Regions from separate parts of the Pseudomonas sp. DW-iso3 genome, predicted to be linked through region 2. Evidence: riboswitches for the same ligand, from Rfam matches in the RefSeq annotation. Region 2 holds a riboswitch; each other region holds the start of a gene.

What was found. Region 2 has a riboswitch for cobalamin ahead of cobO (cob(I)yrinic acid a,c-diamide adenosyltransferase). Riboswitches for the same ligand answer to the same signal wherever they lie in the genome.
Positions count from the first base shown of each region.
Region 1: another riboswitch for cobalamin. It lies ahead of AC4PS7_RS14275 (CbtB domain-containing protein); the one in region 2 lies ahead of cobO (cob(I)yrinic acid a,c-diamide adenosyltransferase).
Region 3: another riboswitch for cobalamin. It lies ahead of AC4PS7_RS12125 (ABC transporter substrate-binding protein); the one in region 2 lies ahead of cobO (cob(I)yrinic acid a,c-diamide adenosyltransferase).

Region 1 is NZ_JBZXDZ010000004.1:477,153-484,930, reverse strand. Features, by position in the region: gene cobN (cobaltochelatase subunit CobN) at 1-1,487, opposite strand, end outside; gene cobW (cobalamin biosynthesis protein CobW) at 1,491-2,558, opposite strand; cobalamin riboswitch at 2,652-2,851, opposite strand; cobalamin riboswitch at 3,217-3,421, shown strand; gene AC4PS7_RS14275 (CbtB domain-containing protein) at 3,518-3,706, shown strand; gene AC4PS7_RS14270 (CbtA family protein) at 3,718-4,422, shown strand; gene AC4PS7_RS14265 (cobalamin biosynthesis protein) at 4,419-4,811, shown strand; gene cobM (precorrin-4 C(11)-methyltransferase) at 4,881-5,627, shown strand; gene nfuA (Fe-S biogenesis protein NfuA) at 5,693-6,277, opposite strand; gene AC4PS7_RS14250 (fatty acid cis/trans isomerase) at 6,797-7,778, opposite strand, start outside.
Region 2 is NZ_JBZXDZ010000003.1:363,726-371,503, reverse strand. Features, by position in the region: gene AC4PS7_RS10820 (cobyric acid synthase) at 1-446, opposite strand, end outside; gene cobD (threonine-phosphate decarboxylase CobD) at 443-1,432, opposite strand; gene cbiB (adenosylcobinamide-phosphate synthase CbiB) at 1,425-2,333, opposite strand; gene bluB (5,6-dimethylbenzimidazole synthase) at 2,330-2,980, opposite strand; gene AC4PS7_RS10800 (cobyrinic acid a,c-diamide synthase CobB) at 2,977-4,308, opposite strand; gene cobO (cob(I)yrinic acid a,c-diamide adenosyltransferase) at 4,305-4,916, opposite strand; cobalamin riboswitch at 4,996-5,246, opposite strand; gene AC4PS7_RS10790 (C40 family peptidase) at 5,344-5,883, opposite strand; gene AC4PS7_RS10785 (C40 family peptidase) at 6,028-6,657, opposite strand; gene hda (DnaA regulatory inactivator Hda) at 6,871-7,575, opposite strand; gene AC4PS7_RS10775 (AI-2E family transporter) at 7,778-7,778, opposite strand, start outside.
Region 3 is NZ_JBZXDZ010000003.1:653,918-661,695, forward strand. Features, by position in the region: gene AC4PS7_RS12115 (ABC transporter ATP-binding protein) at 1-741, opposite strand, end outside; gene AC4PS7_RS12120 (FecCD family ABC transporter permease) at 738-1,742, opposite strand; gene AC4PS7_RS12125 (ABC transporter substrate-binding protein) at 1,739-2,749, opposite strand; cobalamin riboswitch at 2,854-3,048, opposite strand; gene AC4PS7_RS12130 (DNA/RNA non-specific endonuclease) at 3,085-4,011, opposite strand; gene AC4PS7_RS12135 (M4 family metallopeptidase) at 4,140-5,204, shown strand; gene AC4PS7_RS12140 (protealysin inhibitor emfourin) at 5,219-5,524, shown strand; gene AC4PS7_RS12145 (aldehyde dehydrogenase family protein) at 5,585-6,967, opposite strand; gene ptrR (putrescine utilization regulator PtrR) at 7,072-7,778, shown strand, end outside.

The sequences.
Region 1 (7,778 bases), on a different contig from region 2:
CCGGCGACCATCATGCGGCCATCGCGGAACATCGGGTCGTGATGAGGCGTGCCCCAGCGCTCCAGCACCGCCTGGCGATTGGCCGCGGGCAAGCGGCTGAACATCGCCTCGTAGTCCTCCAGGCCCAGGCTTTGGTGGCAGGGGCGCAGGTCGAGGCTGTCGAGGTCATTGGTAACGCCGCCGAGCAAAGCGTGGATCAGTGCCGTGCCGCTTTCCGGCAATGCATCCGACACCGGGTGGCCTTCGGCCTGCAGGGCACGCAGGATATTCAACGCCGCCGCCGGCGTATCCAGGCCGACACCATTGCCGATACGACCGTCGCGGGTCGGGTAATTGGCGAGGATCAGCGCGATGCGCTTGTCGCCATTCGGCACTCGCGCCAACTCGACCCAGCGCCGCGCCAGCTCAGCAACAAAATCCATGCGCTCCGGCGCGGCGCGGTAGCACACCACATCCGACTGGCTACGCTCACTGCGCCAGGCCAGGTCCTTGAAGCTGATCGGCCGGCTGATGATCCGCCCGTCCAGCTCCGGCAAGGCAATGTGCATCGCCAGGTCGCGGGGGCCGAGACCTTGGTCGCTGGCTTCCCAGCCGGGCTGGTTGTCCTGGGCGCAGATCGCCTGGATCACCGGGATATTGCGGCGAAACGGCCGCAAGTGCGGCGCTTCCGGGCTCGACTGGGCGAAGCCGGTGGTGTTGAGAATCACCGCCGCGCCGACCTCGTCCAGCAGGTCCTCGACCACCGCCAGGCAGCCGGGTTCTTTCAAACTGGCCACCGCCATCGGCAACGGGTTGAGACCCGCCGCCTGCAAGCGCTGGCAGAACACATCGATAAAACCGGTATTGGCTGCCTGCAAATGCGAGCGATAGAACAACACCGCCGCCACCGGCCACTCGGCATTCCAGTCGGCCTGCCAATCATTCAGCCGGGCGCTGGCACGGTGCGGGTGATAAATCGCCGTGCGCGGCAAGGTTTGCGGCTCGGCCCAGGCGTAATCACGGCCCAGGTAAGTGCTGGCCAGGCAGCGATAGAAATCCAGGGCATTGCCCAGGCCGCCCTGGCGCAGGAAGTGCCAGAGGCGATCACGCTCTTCGGCGCCGACGGTACTTAGTCCGCTGAGCTCAGGGTCCGGGCGATCATCCCCCGGCACCAGAATCAGTTGAACGCCACGCTCGGCCAATTCCACCAGACGCTCAATGCCGTAACGCCAATAACCGATGCCACCATGCAGGGAAATCAGGATGACCTTGGCGTGGCGCAGCACCTCATCGACATACAGGTCGACCGAGGCATGGTTCTGCACCTGCATCGGGTTGGCCAAGCGAAAGCTGGGGTAATCGTCCGGCAACTGCTGGGCCGCTTCGGCCAGCAGCGCCAGGCTGGAATCGCCGCTGCACAGGATCACCAGATCAGCGGGGGTTTGTCCGAGGTCGGCAATATTGTCGTCCGAGACGAAACCACCGGGCTGGGTCCTGAGCAGGTGCATGGGTTAAACGCTGAGGGCTGCGCGCAGTTGCGCTTCAAGGCCCGCCGCGTCGAGGTCCTGACCGATCAGCACCAAGCGTGTGATGCGTGCTTCGTCCGGGCCCCAGGCACGGTCGAAGTGCTTGTCGAAACGCGTACCCACCCCCTGGATCAGCAGGCGCATCGGCTTGTTCGGAATCGCAGCGAAGCCTTTGACGCGCAGGATGCCGTGTTGCACCACCAACTGGGTCAGGGCGTCGAGCAGCAGCGCTTCATCGGCCTGCGGCAGGTCGATGGAGATGGAGTCGAAGGCGTCGTGATCATGGTCATGATCGTCTTCACCGTCATGGTGATGGTCGTGATGACTGTGGCGACCGTCGATATGCTCTTCGGAGCCGGCACCCAGGCCGATCAGCACGTCCAACGGCAAACGACCGCTGCTGGCTTCAATGATCTTCACCGCGGGCGGCAGTTCTTCCGCGACTTCCAGGCGCACACGGGCCAGGTCTTCAGGGCTGATCAGGTCGCTCTTGTTGAGGATCACCAGGTCGGCGCTGGCCAGTTGGTCGGCGAACAGCTCATGCAGCGGCGACTCGTGGTCCAGGTTCGGGTCGAGCTTGCGCTGGGCATCCACCTGGTCCGGGAAAGCGGCGAAGGTGCCGGCGGCCACGGCCGGACTGTCGACCACGGTGATCACAGCGTCGACGGTGCAGGCGCTGCGGATTTCCGGCCACTGAAAGGCTTGTACCAGCGGTTTTGGCAGGGCCAGGCCGGAGGTTTCGATGAGGATATGGTCGAGGTCGCCGCGACGGGCCACCAATTCGCGCATCACTGGAAAGAACTCTTCCTGCACGGTGCAGCACAGGCAGCCATTGGCCAACTCGTAGACGCGGCCGTTGGCTTCTTCTTCGGTGCAGCCGATGGAGCACTGCTTGAGGATTTCACCGTCGATGCCCAGTTCGCCGAATTCGTTGACGATCACGGCGATGCGACGGCCCTGGGCGTTGTCGAGCATGTGGCGCAGCAAGGTAGTCTTGCCCGAGCCGAGGAAGCCGGTGACGATGGTGACGGGGAGTTTGGCCAGTGTTTTCATCGGATGCCCTTGGGGGCGGGCATACGGGACGATAGGCCCTGCGACGGCGCGCAGCAGCGGATTTCGTCACCGGATCACCCCGCCCGGTTGAAGTAGAAAATCGGTTGCGAGGCAGGTCTCCTGGCTTGGGGCTTGCGGGTCTTGCGACCGGCGCTGGCTGCGCCTTCCCGCCTTGTCGGCAGTGGCGTGGCAGTCAGCTGAACCCTTTACAGTTGCGGGGGCAGCCGCGGCTTGGACCGCGTTCCCTTCTTAGCTTCGGCCTGGGCCGAAGAACCTCGAAGGGTGTAAGGCTACGCAGTGCTTGGGGGATGGTCAATGATGGGTTGGGTTGGGTACATATCCGTTTCAGCGGTAACGGCTGAAATGGGTTCCGCCCTTACGGCGGGTCACTTTGGAAAAGAGCCCCAAAGTAACCAAAGGGCTCTTGCCCCAACACTCGGCACCTCGCTCACGCTCGGTGTGCCCGTAATCCGACAGGGATTGGGGGGGCGCTTAGGATCAAGATCAAGATCAAAAGCAAAAGCACAGCGGCCTGACAGCCGGCTTGAGTGGTGTAGAGCAAAGGCGGTTCGCTGTAGGAGCGGAACCCATTTCAGCCATCACCGCAGCAACGGATATGTACACACCCCAATTGACTCCCCTCCCACCCCCATGCTCTCCTACACATCTTGTTTCGGGTGCCCTTCACAGGGTGAAACGGGAAACCGGTGCGTCATAGCGATATGACCAGTCCGGTGCTGCCCCCGCAACGGTAAGCGAGTGAAGCGTCAGATCCACTGTGCCTCGACGGCATGGGAAGGCGATGCTTATTAGGCAGACTGCCCCTCGCAAGCCCGGAGACCGGCCCGAAAAAATCAGATAACAAACCCGCGGTGGGCGGGCGCTGTTCAAACCCTGCGTGCCTGGCTCGCGGGGTTTCCATGCGCTCGTTTCACCCAGACACCTGAAAGGGACGCGCCATGTCAATCGTCAGCAGCACCTCGCACTCCGCCAGCAGCACCGCTACCCTGAGCCAACGCCTGACCGCCGCCATCGGCGCGTCGATCCTTGGTGCGTGCCTGGTGTACTTTGCCGGTTTCTCGCACATCGAGGCCGTGCACAACGCTGCCCACGATACCCGCCACAGCGCTGCGTTCCCGTGCCACTGAGACCTGCCGACATGATCAAGCGTATCGTGCAAACTGCAGGTTTCACCGGCCTGCTGGCCGCCCTGTTGCTGACCTTGCTGCAAAGCTTCTGGGTCGCCCCGCTGATTCTGCAGGCGGAAACCTTTGAAAAGGCCCCGGCCGCCACCGAAGTGGCCCACGAACACACCGAAGGCGCTGCCGCCCACACCCACGATGCCGAAGCCTGGGAGCCGGAAGACGGCTGGCAGCGCGTGCTCTCGACCACAGGCGGTAATCTGGTAGTCGCGGTCGGTTTTGCGCTGATGCTGGCCGGTCTCTACACACTGCGCGCGCCAACCCGCACCGCCCAAGGCCTGCTGTGGGGCTTGGCCGGTTACGCAACCTTCGTGCTGGCACCGACGATGGGCCTGCCGCCTGAGCTGCCGGGCACTGTCGCCGCGGACCTGGCGCTGCGCCAAACCTGGTGGATCGGCACTGCGGCTTCTACAGCTGCCGGCATCGCTTTGATCGTATTTGGTCGTAACTGGCTGTTGAAAGTGCTGGGCGCGGCGATCCTCGCCGTCCCCCACGTGATCGGCGCGCCACAGCCCGAAGTGCATTCGATGCTGGCACCGCAAGCCCTGGAAGCACAATTCAAGATCGCTTCACAGTTGACCAACGTCGCTTTCTGGCTGGCACTGGGCCTGATCAGCGCGTGGCTGTTCCGCCGCAACCGTGACGACCAATACTCGGCATGACCCTGGTGATCGGCCTGGGTTTCCAGCAGGGTTGCGATCTTCACACCTTGCTGGCGCTGTTCGATTCAGCCCTCGCCGAGGGCGGTATCGAGCGTCACCGTATTAGCGCGCTGGCCAGTATCGATCGCAAACAGAATGAACCGGGGTTACTGGCTCTGGCCCAGAGGCTGAACCTGCCACTGCAATGTTTCAGCGCCGAGCAACTGGCGGCGTTTGAGCACCGCCTGAGCCACAAATCCGACATCGCTTTTGCCCACACCGGCTGTTATGGCATCGCCGAAAGCGCCGCGCTGGCACTCGCCGAGCACCTTGCAGGCAGCCCTGCCCGCCTGTTGATCACTCGCAAAAAAACCGCCCAAGCCACCTTTGCATTAGCCTGCGCCGGCTAAAATCCCGATAATTGCCGCCCCCGATCATGAGCAACATTCATGCTCGCCCGTTTTTCGACAGGAACCACCATGACCGTCTACTTCATCGGCGCAGGCCCCGGCGACCCGGAATTGATCACCGTCAAAGGCCAGCGGCTGATCCGTAGTTGCCCGGTAATCATCTATGCCGGCTCATTGGTTCCGGCGGCGGTATTGGACGGCCATTCGGCGCTAACGGTGGTCAACAGCGCCGAATTGCACCTGGAACAGATCATTGACCTGATCAAAACCGCCCACGACAACGGCCAGGACGTGGCCCGCGTCCATTCCGGTGACCCGAGCCTGTATGGCGCCATTGGCGAACAGATCCGCCATCTGCGGGAGCTGGGCATTCCCTTCCAGATCATTCCCGGCGTCACCGCCGTGGCCGCCTGCGCCGCCCTGCTGGAAACCGAGCTGACCCTGCCCGATATCGCCCAAAGCGTGATCCTGACCCGCTATGCCGACAAAACCCGCATGCCCGCCGGCGAGGATTTCGACAGCCTGGCCCGGCATGGCACCACCATGGCGATCCACCTGGGGGTCAATCACCTGGAGAAGATCGTCGCTGAGCTGCTGCCGCACTACGGCGCGGATTGCCCGATTGCCGTGGTGCACCGGGCAACCTGGCCGGATCAGGATTGGGCGATGGGCACGTTGAGTGACATTACCGAGAAGGTGGCGGCCAAAGGCTTTCGGCGCACGGCATTGATTGTGGTGGGCCGGGTGTTGGCAAGTGACAGCTTCAGTGAGTCGTCGCTGTATCGCGCGGGCCATGCTCACCTTTACCGCCCCTGAAACCCAGGCATAAAAAAACGGCGCTCACGGGGCGCCGTTTTTTCTGCTCGCAGTGAACGCCTTATTCAGTAGTAGGCGTTTTCTTTCTGCGTGTGGTCGGTCACGTCACGCACGCCCTTGAGCTCTGGAATACGCTCCAGCAAGGTGCGCTCAATGCCTTCACGCAGGGTCACGTCCGCCTGGCCACAGCCTTGGCAGCCGCCGCCGAATTTCAACACCGCAATGCCGTCTTCGACCACGTCGATCAGGCTGACCTGGCCGCCGTGGCTGGCCAGGCCTGGGTTGATCTCGGTCTGCAGGTAGTAATTGATGCGCTCGTTCACCGGGCTGTCGGCGTTGACGTTCGGCACCTTGGCGTTTGGCGCCTTGATGGTCAACTGGCCGCCCATGCGGTCGGTGGCGTAGTCGACCACGGCGTCGTCGAGGAAGGCTTCGCTGAAGGCATCGATGTACGCGGTGAAGCTTTTCAGCCCCAGGGCGGTGTCTTCAGGTTTCTCTTCCCCAGGCTTGCAGTAGGCAATGCAAGTCTCGGCGTATTGGGTGCCGGGCTGGGTGATAAAGACGCGGATGCCGATACCCGGGGTGTTCTGCTTGGACAGCAGGTCAGCCAGGTAATCGTGGGCGGCGTCGGTAATGGTTATGGCAGTCATGGAAACTCCTCACAGGCTTGCCAGCAGTTTACGCCAAAATATTACGCAGGTACAAAGTCCTAGTGTTTTTGTCGGGATAGGTTTTTTGGGGGGGTGTACATATCCGTTATTTGGGTGATGGCTGCTATGGGTTCCGCTCTTACGGCGGGTCACTTTTGAAAAGAGTCCAAAAGCAACCAAAAGGCTCTTGCCCCAATACTCGGTGTGCCCGTAATCCGACAGGGGTTTGGGGGACCGCAAGAGCACGGCGGCCTGAGTGGTGTAGAGCAAAGGCAAGGGCAAACGCAGTCCCTGTAGGAGCTGGCTTGCCTGCGATGGTGGTTAACGATGACGCGGGTAACCAGACAAAACGCGGCGTTCTCACGTTTTTCGCCGGCAAGCCGGCTCCTACAAAGGACGAAAAGCGTATCCACGATGCGAAGCGAGTCGCGCTTGCTCTGGCTTTTGATCTGAGGCGCCGTAAGGGCGGAACCAATATCAGCCGTTACCGCAGCAACGGATATGCACTCCGAAAAGATCTCACAAGTTCTGATACCGATTCATATCCAACACCCCCTCTTCCACCGGCGTAGTCTCCCGAATGTACTGCGACACATCATGGAAGTACTGCCAAAACAACGGATGACTGCGCCGCACACCCCAGCGGTCCACAATCTTCTCGAAACGCTTGGCATCCTTGGCCTGCTCCATTTCAGCCACAAACTCCGGCACTTCCTGGGCAGGGATATTGAACATAAAGTTCGGATAGCTGCTCAGCACGCCAGGATAAATCGTCACCGTGTCCAAGCCCGGCTGATAGCGATAAGCCTCACCCAGAAGAAACGCCACGTTACTGTGGGCACGATTGCGCAGCATGCTGTAGAGCACACGCTTACCGCTGGCGGTCTCGACACGCAACATCGTCGCTTCAGGCAGTTGGTCGATGACCTTGAGCCCGGCGGCCGGGCGTGAAGTCAGGCGGCTCAGCGCCTGCTCCGCATCCTGAATGGCTGGGTCCACGCCGTCACGCGAGCAATAGGCGCCCGTGCAGCGGTTGATCGGATCCGGGCTCGCATTCAAATCGCCATAACGCGTGAGCAACTGGTTGGCAAAGTCGCGCTTCGGATCGTTTTCATTCAGGTGCAGGCCGGTGGGTTTGTCGTCATCAATGGCTTCATAGTCCAGCCATAGCTTGAGCTTGCCGCTGTTCTGGTACCAGTCATCCAAGAAGCCCTCGCGGGAATCGGCCGGCATCAGGCGCAGGAAGTTCTGCTCGGCACCGTTGCGAATCAGGTCGAAATACAACCGGGTCTGGGCCTGGTGCGACACGTTGCCGAACACATCGAAGTTCACCGCCAACTGATAATAGGTGCGCTCCAGCAGCGGGTAGTCGAACAGCCACAGGGTTTGCGGCACCTCGCCAATCAGGCCTTTGGTCACCGAAGCGCTGTCGAAGTGGCGGAAGATGCTCAGCAAGGCATTGTCATTGCCCGCCCACAGGGTCGACCAGCTTGGCGGCGGC
Region 2 (7,778 bases):
ATGTTGGCGATGTCATTGGCGCGCAGGTTGATCTCCGCCGGGGAGCCCGCGCCTTCCACCATTACCACGGGGTAAGCCTGGCTCAACCGGGCGTGGGAAGCCAGCACCGCTTGCATCGCGATGGATTTGTAGTCGTGGTAGGCCACAGCGTTCATGGTGGTGACGGCGCGACCGTGGATGATCACTTGGGAGCCGGTGTCACTGTTAGGCTTGAGCAACACCGGGTTCATGTCGGTGTGCGGCGCCAGGTTGGCGGCCTGGGCCTGCACAGCCTGGGCGCGGCCGATTTCGCCGCCTTCTGCGGTCACGGCGCTGTTGAGCGCCATGTTCTGCGGCTTGAACGGCACCACCGCCACGCCCTGACGGACCAGCCAGCGGCACAGCGCCGTCACCAAGGTGCTTTTGCCGGCGTCGGAGGTGGTGCCTTGCACCATCAGCGTGCTCATGTAGCGTCCTTAAAGGCGACCAAGGCTTCGTCCAGCCGTAGCCAGTCAGCCTCGGTGTCGAGCAGGCCGAAACGCAGACTGCTGTCGTGGACAAACAGCCGTAGCAGGATGCCGCGCTGGGCCATGAATTCGTGCATGCGTTCGGCGTGAGGCGTGATCAGCCATTGAAACAACGCGCAGCCACCCTGGGGGGGAAAGCCGTGGCGCTCCAACAAGGCGAACAAACGCTGGCCTGCCTCGATGCAACGCACGCGTTGGAGCGCCTGACCGATGGTGTCGCGCAGACATATCTGACCCAACACCCGCGTCGGTCCGCTGACGGCCCAGGGGCCGACCTGTTCGGCCAGCAACTTGAGCAGCTTGCGCTCGGCCAATACAAAGCCCAGCCGCACTCCGGCCAGACCGAAGAATTTACCGAACGAGCGCAACACGATCAGGCCGACCTGATGGGCATGGCCCGCCAGACTGAATTGAGGGGTGACATCCATGAACGCTTCGTCTACCACCAGCCAGCCGCCCCGCTGGGCCAGCCGCGAATGCCAGTCCAGCAAGCGTTGTGGGGCCAGGTTCAGGCCGGTGGGATTGTTGGGGTTGACCACCACCAGTACGTCGAGCCCCTCCAAAAAGAAGTCGACTTCCTGCTCTTGCACTTCGCGCACCACGTAGCCGGCGCGGCGCCAGGCTTCGGCGTGTTCGGCATAGCACGGTGACAACACGCCGACTTTGCCAGCGCGGCGCAGACGTGGCAGCAACTGGATGGCCGCCTGGGAGCCGGGCACCGGCAACAGGTGTGCAGCACCATAGTATTCGCTGGCGGCCTGCTCCAGGCCGTCGTCGGTTTCCGGCAGGCGCGCCCAGGCCCGCAGCGGGATCTCGGGAATCGGCCAGGGCCAGGGCGCGAGGCCGCTGGACAGGTCGAGCCAATCGGCCTCGGCTATCCCGTACTGAATCGACGCCCTGCGCAACCGGCCACCGTGCTCAAGCATAGAATTGCGCCCCCGCGCATAGAATCAGCAGCCACAACCATACGCCGCGCTGTACCAGTTGCCAGCCCCGGTCGATGGAATCGGCATCCGCCGCCGGGCCTTCGCCCAGTTGCGGACGCTGGTGCACTTCACCGTGATAGATGGCGGCGCCGCCCAACTCCACGCCCAGGGCGCCGGCACCGGCCGCCATCACCGGGCCAGCGTTCGGGCTGTCCCAGGTCGGGCCCTGGGTGCGCCAGCATTTGAGCGCCAGACGAGTCTTACCCAGTACCGCGTAGGTCAACGCCACCAGGCGTGCAGGAATGTAGTTCAGCACGTCGTCAATCTTTGCCGCCGCCCAGCCGAAGCGTTCAAAACGTTCGTTGCGATAGCCCCACATGGCATCAAGGGTGTTGCTTAGGCGATAAAGCACCACGCCCGGCACTCCCGCGAGCACAAACCAGAACAGCGCGGCGAAGACCGCATCGCTGCCGTTCTCCAGCACCGACTCAGTGGCCGCGCGGGCGACTTCGGTGCTATCCAGTTCACTGGTCTGACGGCTTACGAGGTAGCTCACGCGCTGTCGCGCTTCGTCCAGGTCATCGCTGCGCAAGGCCTGGGCCACCGGGATCACATGCTCGCCAAGGCTGCGCATGCCAAGCGCGCAGTACAACGCCAGGATCTCCAATACCCAGCCGATGTACGGCGCCCAGGATAAAGCCGTAGCCAGCAGAGTCAGCGGCACCACGGCGATAACCCACGCGGTCACGCCATGACTGCGCCAGCCGCGACCACCGGTATTGAAACGTTGCTCGATACGCCCGGCGAAATTGCCGAACGCCACCAGCGGATGCCAGCGTCTGGGTTCGCCCAGCAGCGCATCCAGCGCGACTGCAGCGACACACAGCAAGGCCACACTCATTGACTCACTCCCCACCCATTCTCATACAACATGTCACTCAGCGGCCGAGGCTCGGTCCAGCCTTCGAGTTGCAACATCGGGGCCGGGTAGAACTCGGCCACCGGCCCCAGGCACAGCACGGCCAAAGGTTTCGCGCCGGGTGGCAAACCCAGCAGATCAGCCAGGGCCTGGGGCTCGAACAGCGAGACCCAGCCCATGCCCAGCCCTTCGACACGGGCCGCCAGCCAAAGATTCTGAATAGCACAGGACAGTGACGCCATGTCCATTTCAGGCAACGTGCGCCGCCCAAAAATGTGCCGCTCACGGTCATCCATCAACGCCGCCACCAGCACTTCGGCGCAGTCGTGAATGCCTTCGACCTTGAGCTTCATGAACTCATCGGAGCGTTCACCCAGGGCTTCGGCGGTGCGTATGCGTTCTTCTTCCACCAGTTGTTGAATCTGCCCACGCAACGGACGGTCGCTGATGCGGATAAAACGCCAGGGCTGCATCAGGCCGACACTGGGTGCCTGGTGCGCGGCCTGGAGCAGACGATGGAGCAATTCCGGGGCGATAGTGCCGCCGCTGAAGTGGCGCATGTCGCGACGTTCAGCGATGGCGCGGTAGACCGCCTGGCGGTCGGCCTCGGGGAAGGCGTTGTCGGTCATGGCCTCATCGCCGGCAAGCCGGCGCCTACAGGATCGGGCGCGAACAATGCGGCCACCGCCTGGGGATTCGAGGGGAAGTAAAAGTGTACGTAGGAAGCCGTCATCCGCCCCTGCCGATAAACCGCCTCGGCACCGCGTCCGCCATTGGGGCTAAGGCCACGGGCAATCGGCTGCCATTCGGTGGTGGTCAGGGAGTGGTGATAGGTATGGCCGCGCAGCGTGCCTTCGGGCAATTCGACATTTTGCAGCGCCAAGGCCGCGAGTTTCTTCTGCATCACCGCATCGCCTTGCAGCAGGCCCACCAGTTCGGCGCGAACACCCTCGACGTCGGTCAGCGAGTCCAGCAGGTAGAGCATGCCGCCGCATTCGGCGAGCAGCGGTTTGCCGGCGGCATGATGAGCGCGGATGGCGTCAAGCATCGAGGTGTTTTCCGCCAGCGCCTGGTGGTGCAATTCCGGATAACCACCGGGCAGATAGAGGCTGTCGACGTCAGGCAATTTGCGATCGTGGATCGGCGAGAAAAACTCCAGTTCAGCGCCCATTGCCCGCAGCAGGTCGAGGCTGGCGCCATAGGTAAACGCGAAGGCTTCGTCGCGGGCCACGGCGATGCGCACACCGTTGAGCAGTGGCTGGGTTTCGATCACTTCCGGTGCGGCAAAGGTCACTGGCGGCGGCAAAGCCACTTCGCAACTGCTGCCCAGCGCTTGGGCGGCTGCATCGAGACGCACATCGAGGTCGTTCAGTTCGCTCGCCTGTACCAGGCCTAAGTGACGGCTAGGCAGTTCGATACCGGTCTCGCGGGATAACGCGCCGTACCAGCGCAGGCCTTCGGTGAGGCTGCCTTCGAGCAATTGTGCGTGACGCAAGGTGCCAACGCGATTGGCCAGCACCCCGGCAAACGGCAGATCCGGCTGATAACGTGCCAGGCCCAGGGCCAACGCGCCGAAGGTCTGGGCCATCGCCGTACCGTCAATCACGCCCAAGACAGGCACGCCGAAGTGTCGCGCCAGGTCGGCGCTGGACGGTGTGCCATCGAACAGGCCCATCACGCCTTCGATCAGGATCAGGTCCGCCTCCCCCGCCGCTTCCCATAGCAAGCGACGACTTTCCTGCTCGCCCACCATCCACATGTCCAATTGATACACCGGCGCACCGCTGGCGCGTTCGTGGATCATCGGATCGAGGAAGTCCGGGCCGCATTTGAACACGCGTACCCTGCGCCCCAGGTTGCGGTGCAATCGGGCAAGCGCGGCGGTGACGGTGGTTTTGCCCTGGCCGGACGCCGGTGCGGCAATCAAGACGGCCGGGCAATGACGGGGCTGATTCAAAGTTCGACGCCCTTCTGTGCCTTGATACCGGCTTGGAACGCGTGTTTGAGCATGCCCATTTCGGTGACGGTGTCGCCCATTTCGATCAGTTCAGGCTTGGCACCGCGGCCAGTGACCACCACGTGTTGCATCGGCGGGCGGGCTTGCAGGTCGCTGAGCACCTGGTCCAGGTCGAGATAGCCGTGCTTGAGGGCGATGTTCAGTTCGTCGAGTACGACAAGACCGATAGACGGGTCCTGCAGCAACTCGCGGGAAACCGCCCAGGCGGCTTCGGCGGCGGCGATGTCACGCTGGCGGTCCTGGGTTTCCCAGGTGAAGCCTTCGCCCATGACATGAAAGCGCACTTGCTCAGGGAAACGGCGGAAGAACAATTCCTCACCGGTACTGTTGCGCCCCTTGATGAACTGCACCACACCGCACTGCATGCCGTGCCCCATGGCCCGGGCCAGCATGCCGAACGCGGAGCTGCTCTTGCCTTTGCCGTTGCCGGTCAGCACCAGCAACAGGCCGCACTCGTTCGGGGAGTTGGCGATGCGTTCATCGATCACGGCTTTTTTGCGCAGCATGCGCGCCAGGTGGCGTTCGTCGCGGTCGGGGGAATCGGTCATGGCAGCTCTCCGTTGGGGCTGGACAAAAACGGCGGGCAGGAAAAAGAAAAAACAGACAGCCAAGCATCGCCCACCGTGATGCTGTTGGATGTTGCAGGCCGGTCTCCGGGCTCATGAGTGGCGCGCGTCTTATAGAAGCGCAGACCGACGCTGCGCCTTCCCATATCGCGAGCGATACAGTGGCAAAAGGCAGCGTCTTGACTCATTTACCGTTGCGGGGGCAGCGCCGGGATCGCGGCGTCACTGTGTACAAGTGCGCTCACTCACCGGCTTCCCTGTTTCACTCCGTCGACCCATGGGTCACAGAGCACCTGGAACAAGCGGCGAAGGGTAGTAGTTTGAGGGGCGAGCTGCAAGCTTCAAGCTGATCGACGCAAGCAGGCATCGCACCGCTTGCAGCTTCACGCGTGAAACCTGCCGCTGCTTTCTAGGGATTACGCGCCAGATTGCCTGGCAACACGCGCTTGGCGCTCAGGTAGGCATTCTGCCAATACGCCTTGGACAAGGTGTCCAGCTTCACCGTACCGCCGGTTTGCGGTGCATGCACAAAACGGCCTTCACCGACGTAGATCCCGGCGTGGCTGACCTGTGAACCGCCGCCCGTGGCAAAGAACAACAGGTCGCCCGTCTGCAGATTCTGCTCGCTGACATCTTGCGCACGCATCACGATCAATTCGCGAGTGGTACGCGGCAGGGAGATACCGGCAGCGTCGCGGAAGACAAAACCGATCAGGCCACTGCAATCAAACCCGGAGTCCGGTGTGTTGCCGCCCCACCGATAAGGCGTGCCGACCAGGCCCAGGGCACGGAAGAGGACGTCTTCGGCCGCAGGCGAGAAATTCTGGCTGGAATAGTTGAACACCGGCTTGGGCTTCACCGCTACGGGAGCAGGCGGCGGTGGACGACTTGCGCAGGCGCTGAGCAGCGCGGCGCAAAGAATGAGGATCAGGCGGGCCGAGGTCGACATGGGCAGAACAATCCTGGTCTGGATGCGGCTTTCGCTGCCGAACGCTGAAAACCAGAACGCGCAAGCAAAGCTCGCGCGAACGGATTACAACAATGTCCAGGGATTCTAGCGCTTACACGTCAAACTTCAAGTATCACTTTAAGTTTACTTGCTAGCGGTAACTGTCGTCGGGGCCATGGCGAGTGCGCGCTTGGCTTCGATGAAGGTTTTGCTCCAGTAGCTGTCGCCCAGGTTGTCGACTCGAACACCGCCACTGCGACGGCTGCTGGAGTGGATAAACTGGTTGTCGCCCAAGTAGATACCGGCATGACTCACACGACCACGCCCTGCCGTACTGAAGAAAAGCAGATCACCGGGCTTGAGGTTGTTGCGCGCGACCAACGGTGCATCCACGTTGATCATTTCGCGGGTGGAGCGTGGCAGGTTCATGCCCGCTTCTTCACGAAACAGATAGCCGATGAAACCGCTGCAGTCGAAGCCGGCTTCAGAAGTGCCGCCGAAACGGTAACGGGTACCGATCAGGGACATGCCGCGTTCGAGGATGCTGTCGGCCAGAACGGGAAGCTGGTAAGGCTTGCTACCGGAGAAGTTGGTCAGCTCTTTTTCAGTTGCCAGCTCTTCTTCATAAACAGAAGCAGACTGTGCAGCAACGAATTTTGCCTGATTTTGAACCTGTGGTTTTTGCTGTTCTGCCACCTGTTGAGGGTGGGAGGCGCAACCAAACAACAGGGTAACGAGTGCGAGGGGCACGAGGGGTGCGAAGCGATTTAGCATGGGCACGACCGTGGCTGATATGTAAAGAAGACGAGACTATGCCCTCTATCACATCGATTTGCAAATTCAATCGTGATCTATGTGACTTCTTGTTTTGACCATGACATCTAAGCCCTTAACACCCCGTACCTGCCTTTTGCGTAGCCACATCGGCTCAAACGCAGGTTTTCTGGCGCCTGGAATTTGCCGAACGCGGCAAAAACAAAGGGCTGTCTACCAGCCGAGGGTTTCTTTCAAGAAGGGAATGGTCAGCTTGCGCTGGGCCTGCAAGGAGGCCTGGTCGAGCTGTTCGAGCAAATCGAACAATGCGCTCATGCTGCGTGTGCCGCGAGTGAGAATAAAGTGCCCCACTTCATCGGTGAGGTGCAGGCCACGACGGGAAGCACGCAGTTGCAAGGCACGCAATTTGTCTTCGTCGGAGAGCGGGCGCATCTGGAAGATCAGCGCCAAGGTCATCCGCGACTTGAGGTCGGCCAGCTTGATCGGCAATTCCCGTGGCGAGGTAGACGCGGCAATCAGCAGGCGCCGACCACTGTCACGCAAACGGTTGAACAAGTGAAAGAGCGCCTCTTCCCATTCCGCCTTGCCGGCGATCGCTTGCAGATCGTCCAGGCACACCAGCTCGTACTGCTCAAGATGGTCGAAAATGCCGATACCGCGATCCATCAACTCAGCCAGGGGCAGGTAAACCGCCGGCTCGCCCATTTGCTCGAAACGCAGGCACGCGGCCTGCAACAGGTGGGTACGCCCTACGCCGTGCTTGCCCCACAAATAGATCAGGCTTTCGGTCCACCCGGCGTCGGCTTCGCAGAGCCGCTCGACATAGCCGAGTGCAGCGGCATTGGCGCCTGGGTAGTAGTTGATAAAGGTGGCGTCGTCACGCAGACGCACACCCAAGGGCAGCTGAATCGGTTTCATGCTGACTGAACGGCTCCAAACGAACCGTTAGTGGCCTCTGTGTAAAGTTTGCAAAGTTTATACCCGTGACGCCGGGCGCACAATGCAACAGACCCCAAGCAAAATCAAAGGTTTGCGTTAACTTGTTGGTTTTATGCAGATTGTTTGACACCCCAGCGCCAGAAACAACAAACCCGGCCAGGCCGGGTTTGTTGCAGAGCGAT
Region 3 (7,778 bases), 290 kb from region 2:
CTGCGCCCCATCGAACGGGTCCGTCAGGTAGTGCGCCTGCACCCCAAACGTCTCCTGCAAACGCTGCGGCGTCAGGACCTCCAGTGGTTTACCCAGCGCCACCAACCGCCCGTGATCCAGCACCGCCAGCCGATCACAGGTCAACGCTTGATTCAGATCATGCAGGGCAATCAAGGTGGTGACGGGCAACCCTTGCACGCCCTGCAAAATGCCGAGCTGATGCTGGATATCCAGGTGATTGGTCGGCTCATCCAGCAACAGGATCTGCGGCCGCTGCGCCAACGCACGGGCGATGTGCACGCGTTGGCGTTCACCGCCCGAGAGGCTGCGCCAGGCGCGATGGCTCAAGTGGGTGGCGTCGACGTCACGCAAGGCCTGATTGACGATGGCGTCGTCTTCGCCGGACCACGGGCTCAGCGCTGACAACCATGGTGTGCGGCCCAGCGCCACCGCGTCGAACACGCGGATCGCGTCGTCGGTGTCGGCCTGCTGTTCGACCACTGCCAGCTGCTGCGCGATGGCGCGGCGCGACAGCTTGCCCAGGTGTTGGCCGCCCAGTAAGACTTCGCCGGACGCCGGCGTGCGCAGCCCGGCGAGCAGCTTGAGCAAGGTGGATTTGCCGGAGCCGTTCGGCCCGACGATGCCGAGGGTTTCGCCCGGCTGCACGTCCAGATGGATATCGCGCAGCAACTGCGCCTCACGCACCTTGAAGCCCAACCCTCTGCAGCTCAGTACTGTCATCGCGCATTCCTCCGGCCAATGAGGATCAGCGCAAACACTGGCGCGCCGACCAGCGCCGTGACCACGCCGACCGGAATCACCTGGCCTTTGATCAAGGTGCGCGACAGTACATCGGCTGCAATCAAGAACAACGCGCCGCCCAACGCACTGGCCGGCAGCAAGCGCGAGTGCCCGGTGCCGAGCAGCAGGCGCACGGCGTGGGGGATTACCAATCCGACAAAGCCGATGGAGCCAACAATCGACACCATCACCGCCGTCACCAGGGCCGCGCAGCCCACCAGCACAAATTGCACCCGGCGCACCGGAATGCCGAGGGACGCTGCCGAGTCGCTGCCGAAGGTAAACGCATCCAACGCACGGCGGTGCCACAGGCACACCGCCAAGCCTGCAACGGCCACCGGCACCGCTAACCACACCGAGGGCCAGCGCACACCACTGAGGTTGCCGAGCAGCCAGAACAGGATGCCGCGCGCCTGTTCGGAACTGGCGGATTTGGTGATCAGGAAGGCGGTGAGCGCATTGAACAACTGCGAGCCGGCAATGCCCGCCAGAATGATCTGGCCGGTGCCGCTGGCCGAACCGCTGGCGCGCGCGAGCAGGATCACCAGCGCAAACGCCGCCATGGCGCCAACAAACGCGCCCGCCGACAACGAAATCAACCCGCCGCCCACGCCGATCAACGCCACCAGCACCGCGCCAGTCGAAGCGCCGGCACTGATGCCCAGCAGGTAGGGATCGGCCAGTGGGTTGCGCAACAGCGATTGCAGGATCACCCCGCACGTCGCCAGCCCGGCGCCACACGCAGCGGCGACCAGGGCGCGGGTGAGGCGGTAGTTCCACACCACGCCTTCGTCGATGGGGTCAAGCACGTAGCTGGCCGCCCACAGTTTGTTGGCGAGCACCTGGAGCACGACTTGCGGCGAGATGGCGGTTTCGCCGATCGCCACCCCCGCGAGTAGGGCGGCTAATAGCAGGGCCAGGGCGAGTAGGGTGCGCGTCATTTGGGCAGGTCGTAGCCGTCGATGGCCGTGGCCAGTTGCTCAAGCCCGTCGAACGTGCGGATGCTGGCCTGCAGCGCCAGGGCATCGAGGATGATGATGCGGTTGTTTTTCACCGCGTCCATGTTGCGAGTCACGGGATCGCTGCGCAGGAAGGCCAGTTTCTTTTCATGGTCGTCGGCGGGGTAGCGGCGGCGGTCCATGCGTGCGATCACCAGAAAGGTCGGGTTGGCCTTGGCGAGGGTTTCCCAGCCGACGGCGGGCCATTCTTCATCGGATTGCACCACGTTGTGCAGACCGAGGGTTTCCAGCATGAACTCTGGAATGCCCTTGTGGCCGGCCACGTAAGGATCGCTGGCCATCTCGGAACTGGAGAACCACACCAAGGCACTGGCTTGCTTGAGGCCTTTGCTTTGCACGGTGGCAACAGATTTGGCCAAGCGTACCTTGAGGTCGTCGTTCAACTGTTGGCCGCGCGCCTGTACGTCGAAGATCTCGGCGAGTTGGCTGATGCTTTTATAGATCGTCTCGATTCGGAACGGCTCCAGCCGTGTGCCGTCGGCGCCTACCAGGTTGTCCTTGCCTTCGCAGTCGGAGGGCAGCAGGTAAGTGGGGATCTTCAGTTCATGGAATTGCTCGCGGGTGCCGACCACGCCCTGGGGCCCGACCACCCACTCCAGCTCGGCGGCCACCAGCTGCGGGCGCTTGGCGATCACGGCTTCAAAGCTCGGCTCATTGTTGGCTAGCCGCTCGATGCCGTCGTTCTGCACCTTGTACTGCGGCAGTACGCTGTTGAACCACAGTGAGGTGCCGACCACTTTGTCCCCCACGCCCAATGCGTAGAGCATCTCGGTGGCCGCCTGGCCGATGGTCACGCTGCGGGCGGGGGCTTGCTGGAAGGTCAGGCGACTGCCGCAGTTTTCCACGGTCAGCGGGTAGTGGGTGGGCGCGGCTTGGGCGAGGGCACAGAAGCCCAGGCCGGTGAGCAGGGCGGTAACGCGTGGCAGCATGGGGCAATCTCCGAATGAACCGTACGTGCCATTCGGAAATACACCCTTAAGCGCTGCACTAGAAAAACAGGCAAGAATGTCCTTCCCGGACACCCCGCCGGTTGGTAATTGAGCTTGGGCCGGCAGGTCTCCTGACTGATGCGTCGTCGCCAGGCTCCGGCCTTCCCGGACAAGGTCCAGTGGCATCAGGGAGCAGGCTCAGCACCTACAGTTGCGGGGGCAGTTCCGATTGGCGAGGGTGTACCGCGCTTCGGATTCCCTATTAGTCCCGTTTGGGAACCGGCGCGGTATGGTAGTTGATTAGGGCGGGGCGATATAGCCCGAGGCACGCCCGGTCAGAGACGAATGTCTTCAGGCCCCTGTATCAGGGCTTCAATCCGCGTGCCGGTGGCGCGTTCTTCGTTGCTGAAGCCGTCGTAGTCGGCCAGGTTGGCAAAACGCAGGCCGGTGAGGCGTTCTATCTGGATTACGCTGCGCTGGTAGGTCCTAAGCTGGCCGAACACCAGGTCGAGCTGGCCCAGCTCGCGGCTCTGGTCGATCATGTAGGCGCTGGCCGAAGGCTTGCCGTCATCGCTGAGGTAGGCGACCACTTTCCAGAACGCCTTGGGGATCTGGACGCCCCGGTACACCCGGTCTTCGTCGGCGAACACCGGGCCGGTGAACACGGTGGCTCGGGCTTTCCAGCGCTGGGTGTTGTCGAGGATGTAGTCTTCGAGCTCCAGCCACGTTTTCTGGTTGAACCCGCTCATCTGCGGTGAACAGTTGGTGAAGTGGAAGGTGTCGAAGTTGGCGGTTTGCGCCGCGTCGCCCCAGTTGGGGTCTTGTCGGCGCACCAAGTGGCCGCGATCCAGGCCGTTGCTGGCATACAGTGCTTCGCCCACCTGCGCATCAATGGGCAGGCGTCCGTCGTAGGCCCAGGTGTCGTTGCTGCGAATGATGTCCATATGCTGCCCGCCATCGATGTTGACGCCCACATACAGCGCGAGCCGCTTCGAGCGTGACATCGTTATCGAGAAGTGCGTGTAGTCCAGGCGCTTCTGGACATCGCCGGCCAAGGTCTCTTCAACCGTAGGCCAGGGCACCCCGAAGCTGCCGAGAAAGTCCTCAGCGTAGCCGCGTCGGTCCTTCAAGTCGTTGGCCGAGGTGACGCGGGGCGTCGCGGCTCGTGCCTCCAGCAATGTGGGGCTCGGTGCGATCAATGGGCGCAGGTCAGCGAGCCTGGGGCGGTATGAAAGGTCGATTTTGGCTTTACGTGCGGGCATCGGTCAGTCCTCCTTGGATAAACACGACTGCAACATAGGTTAATGACAATTGATGACACGCGATAACCCCTGGAGGCTATCCTGAATCGATGACCCGGACGTTGTTACCTGCCAAATGGAGCCAGCCAATGTGTGTTCGCCAGCCGAATCGTAATCCGATTTTCTGCCTGATCCCGCCCTATATGCTCGACCAGATCGCGCGCAACGGGGACAAAGCGCAACGGGAGGTCGCGTTGCGCACCCGCGCCAAGGACACAACGTTCCGCTCGCTACGGATGGTCGCCGTGCCTGCCAAGGGACCGGCGCATATGGCCCTGGCCATGGGGGCCGATAAACGCCGCTCGATCTACAGCGCCGAGGGCGCCGACAGCCTGCCGGGCACGCTGGTGCGTGGCGAGGGGCAGCCCGCCAGTGGTGATGCGGCGGTGGACGAGGCCTATGATGGCTTGGGCGCCACCTTCGATTTTTTCGACGAGGTCTTCGATCGCAACTCCATCGACGATGCCGGGATGGCGCTGGACGCCACTGTGCACTTTGGCCAGAACTACAACAATGCGTTCTGGAACTCGACCCAGATGGTGTTCGGGGGTGGAGACGGGCAGTTGTTCAACCGCTTTACGGTGGCCCTCGACGTGATTGGCCATGAGTTGGCCCACGGCGTCACCGAGGACGAGGCCAAACTGATGTATTTCAACCAGTCCGGGGCGTTGAATGAATCGCTGTCGGACGTGTTCGGTTCGCTGATCAAGCAGTATGCGTTGAAGCAACGTGCGGAAGACGCCGATTGGTTGATCGGCAAAGGGCTGTTCACCCAAAAGATCAAAGGCACCGCCCTGCGCTCGATGAAAGCCCCCGGCACGGCGTTTGACGACAAACTGCTGGGCAAGGACCCCCAGCCCGGGCACATGGATGATTTTGTGCAGACCTACGAGGACAATGGCGGGGTGCATATCAACTCCGGCATTCCCAACCATGCGTTCTACCAGGTGGCGACCATACTGGGCGGGTTCGCCTGGGAGCGCGCCGGGCGCATCTGGTATGACGCGCTGCGTGATGCGCGGCTGCGGCCCAACTCGGGTTTCCTGCGCTTTGCGCGCATTACTTACGATATTGCAGGCCGACTCTACGGCGCTAACAAGGACGAACAGAAAGCGGTCAAGGACGGTTGGAAGGCGGTCGGCATTGCTGTCTGACGAGAGGAACGGCCATGCAAATTTCAATCAAGGAAAACGGCGGGCCCGGTTTTTTTCCGGGCCTGGCCAAGCCACAGACGGTGGAACTGGACACGCTGCCGGAGCAGGAACAACAGGAGCTGCGGCAGCTTGTCGAGGCTTGCGACTTCTTTCAACTGCCGCCCAGCAATGCGCCTGCCCCCGGTAATCCGGGCCAAGTGCATTACACCGTGACGGTAAAGGACGACGAGCGCGAGCACACCGTTTGCGTGCTCGCGCCGGTGAAGTCGCAGGCGCTGGATGGGCTGGTGCAGTGCGTGCGACGGCATATTCGCTGTTGAGGCCGCTTTAGGTCTAGCGGGACGGTTCGACAGGCCCCCTTGCCACCGATGTCGCTTGATTTACTTGCGATCCAGCCACACCGTCTGGGCGTTGCAGAATTCCCGCACGCCGAAGTGCGATAGCTCGCGTCCGAAACCACTCTTTTTCACGCCACCAAATGCCACCCGAGGGTCGGAGACGCTGAAGGCGTTGATGAAGATGCCGCCGGTTTCCAGCTGATTGGCGATGTCCCGTGCCTTCGCGGAGTCGGTGGTGAAGATGCTGGCCGTGAGGCCAAACTCGCTGTCATTCGCCAGGGCCACCGCATGGTCGGCATCACGGGCGGTGATGATCGAGGCGACTGGGCCGAACAGTTCCTGTTTGAACGAGGTCATCTGGTCGGTGACGTCTGCCAGCACGGTCGGTTCGTAGTAGTTGCCGGCGCCGGGCACTTTGTGGCCGCCCAGCAGCAGCGTGGCGCCTTCTTCCAAGGTCGCCTGGACCTGGCCGTGCAGCTCGTCGCGCAGGTCGAAGCGTGCCATCGGGCCGATGTAGGTGGCGGCTGACGTCGGGTCGCCCATCACCAGAGCGCGGCTGGCTTCCAGGAATTTGACGGTGAAAGCCTCCACCACACCTTCTTCGATGATGAGGCGCTTGGCGGCGGCGCAGACTTGGCCGCTGTTCTGGAAACGACCGATCAGCGCCGCTTGCACCGCGGCGTCGAGGTCGGCGTCGTTGAGTACGATGAACGGGTCGGACCCGCCCAGCTCCAGCACGCACTTTTTCAGCGCAGCGCCGGCCTGAGAGCCGATGGCGATGCCTGCACGTACGCTGCCGGTCAGGGTGACGGCGGCGATGCGCGGATCGGCGATGGCCTTGGACACGCCGTCGTTGGTCACGTTGACCACTTCAAACAGACCTTCGGCGAAGCCGGCCTTCTGGAACGCTCGTTGGATCAGATAGGCACTGCCCATCACGTTCGGCGCGTGTTTGAGCACGTAGGTATTACCGGCCAGCATCGTCGGTACGGCGCCGCGCAGCACTTGCCACACCGGGAAGTTCCACGGCATCACGGCGAAGATAGGGCCTAGCGGGCGGTATTCGATCTGCGCACTGCCGTTGTCCACCAGGGTCGGTTCCGGGGCGAGCATGGCCGGGCCGTGGGCGGCGTACCACTCGCTGAGTTGCGCGCACTTTTCGATTTCGGCACGGGCCTGGGCGATGGGTTTACCCATTTCCAGGGTGATCATCTGCGCCATGTCTTCGGCTTGTTCGCGCAGGGCGCTGGCCAGGCTCAGCAGCAACTCGGCGCGCTGGCTGACCGGCTGACGGCGCCAGGCGCGGAAGGCGAGGGTGGAGCGGTCGAGGGCGGCGTCCAGTTGCTGCGCGGTTTCATACGGATAGCTGCCGACCGTTTCGCCGTTGGCCGGGTTGATCGAGAGGGCGTGGGTAGTCGCGTTCATGGCACCGTCCTGCTGAGTGAATTAGGTTGAGTTCAGCGTACGGGGCTATATCTTTTCTGGAAACTGAATAATATTAAGCAATACATTCACGAATGGAGAATGATTTGGACCTGGTGCAACTGGAAATCTTCAAGGCCGTTGCCGAGCAAGGCAGCATCAGCGCCGCCGCGCAGTTGATTCATCGCGTGCCGTCGAACCTGACCACGCGCATCAAGCAACTGGAGCAGGACCTCGGTGTGGAGTTGTTCATCCGCGAGAAAAGCCGCCTGCGCCTGTCACCGGCCGGGTGGAATTTCCTCGGTTATGCGCGGCGCATCCTCGACCTGGTGCAGGAAGCCCGCGCGACAGTCGCGGGGGAGGAGCCCCAGGGTGCGTTTGCCCTGGGATCGCTGGAGAGCACGGCGGCGGTGCGTATCCCGGCGTTGCTGGCGGCGTACAACCAGAAACACACCAAGGTCGAGTTGGACCTGAGTACCGGGCCTTCAGGCACCATGATCGAAGGCGTGTTGTCGGGGCGGCTGACGGCAGCGTTTGTCGACGGCCCGCTATTGCACGCGACCCTGGAAGGTGTGGCGGTGTTTGAGGAAGAGATGGTGGTGATTGCGCCGCTGCATCACGCGCCGATCACCCGTGGGCAGGACGTGAACGGGGAGAGCATCTACACCTTTCGCTCCAACTGCTCGTACCGGCATCACCTGGAGCGCTGGTTTTCACAGGACGGCGCGGTGCCGGGCAAGATCTTCGAGATCGAGTCCTACCACGGCATGCTCGCTTGCGTCAGCGCCGGCGCGGGCCTCGCGCTGATGCCGCG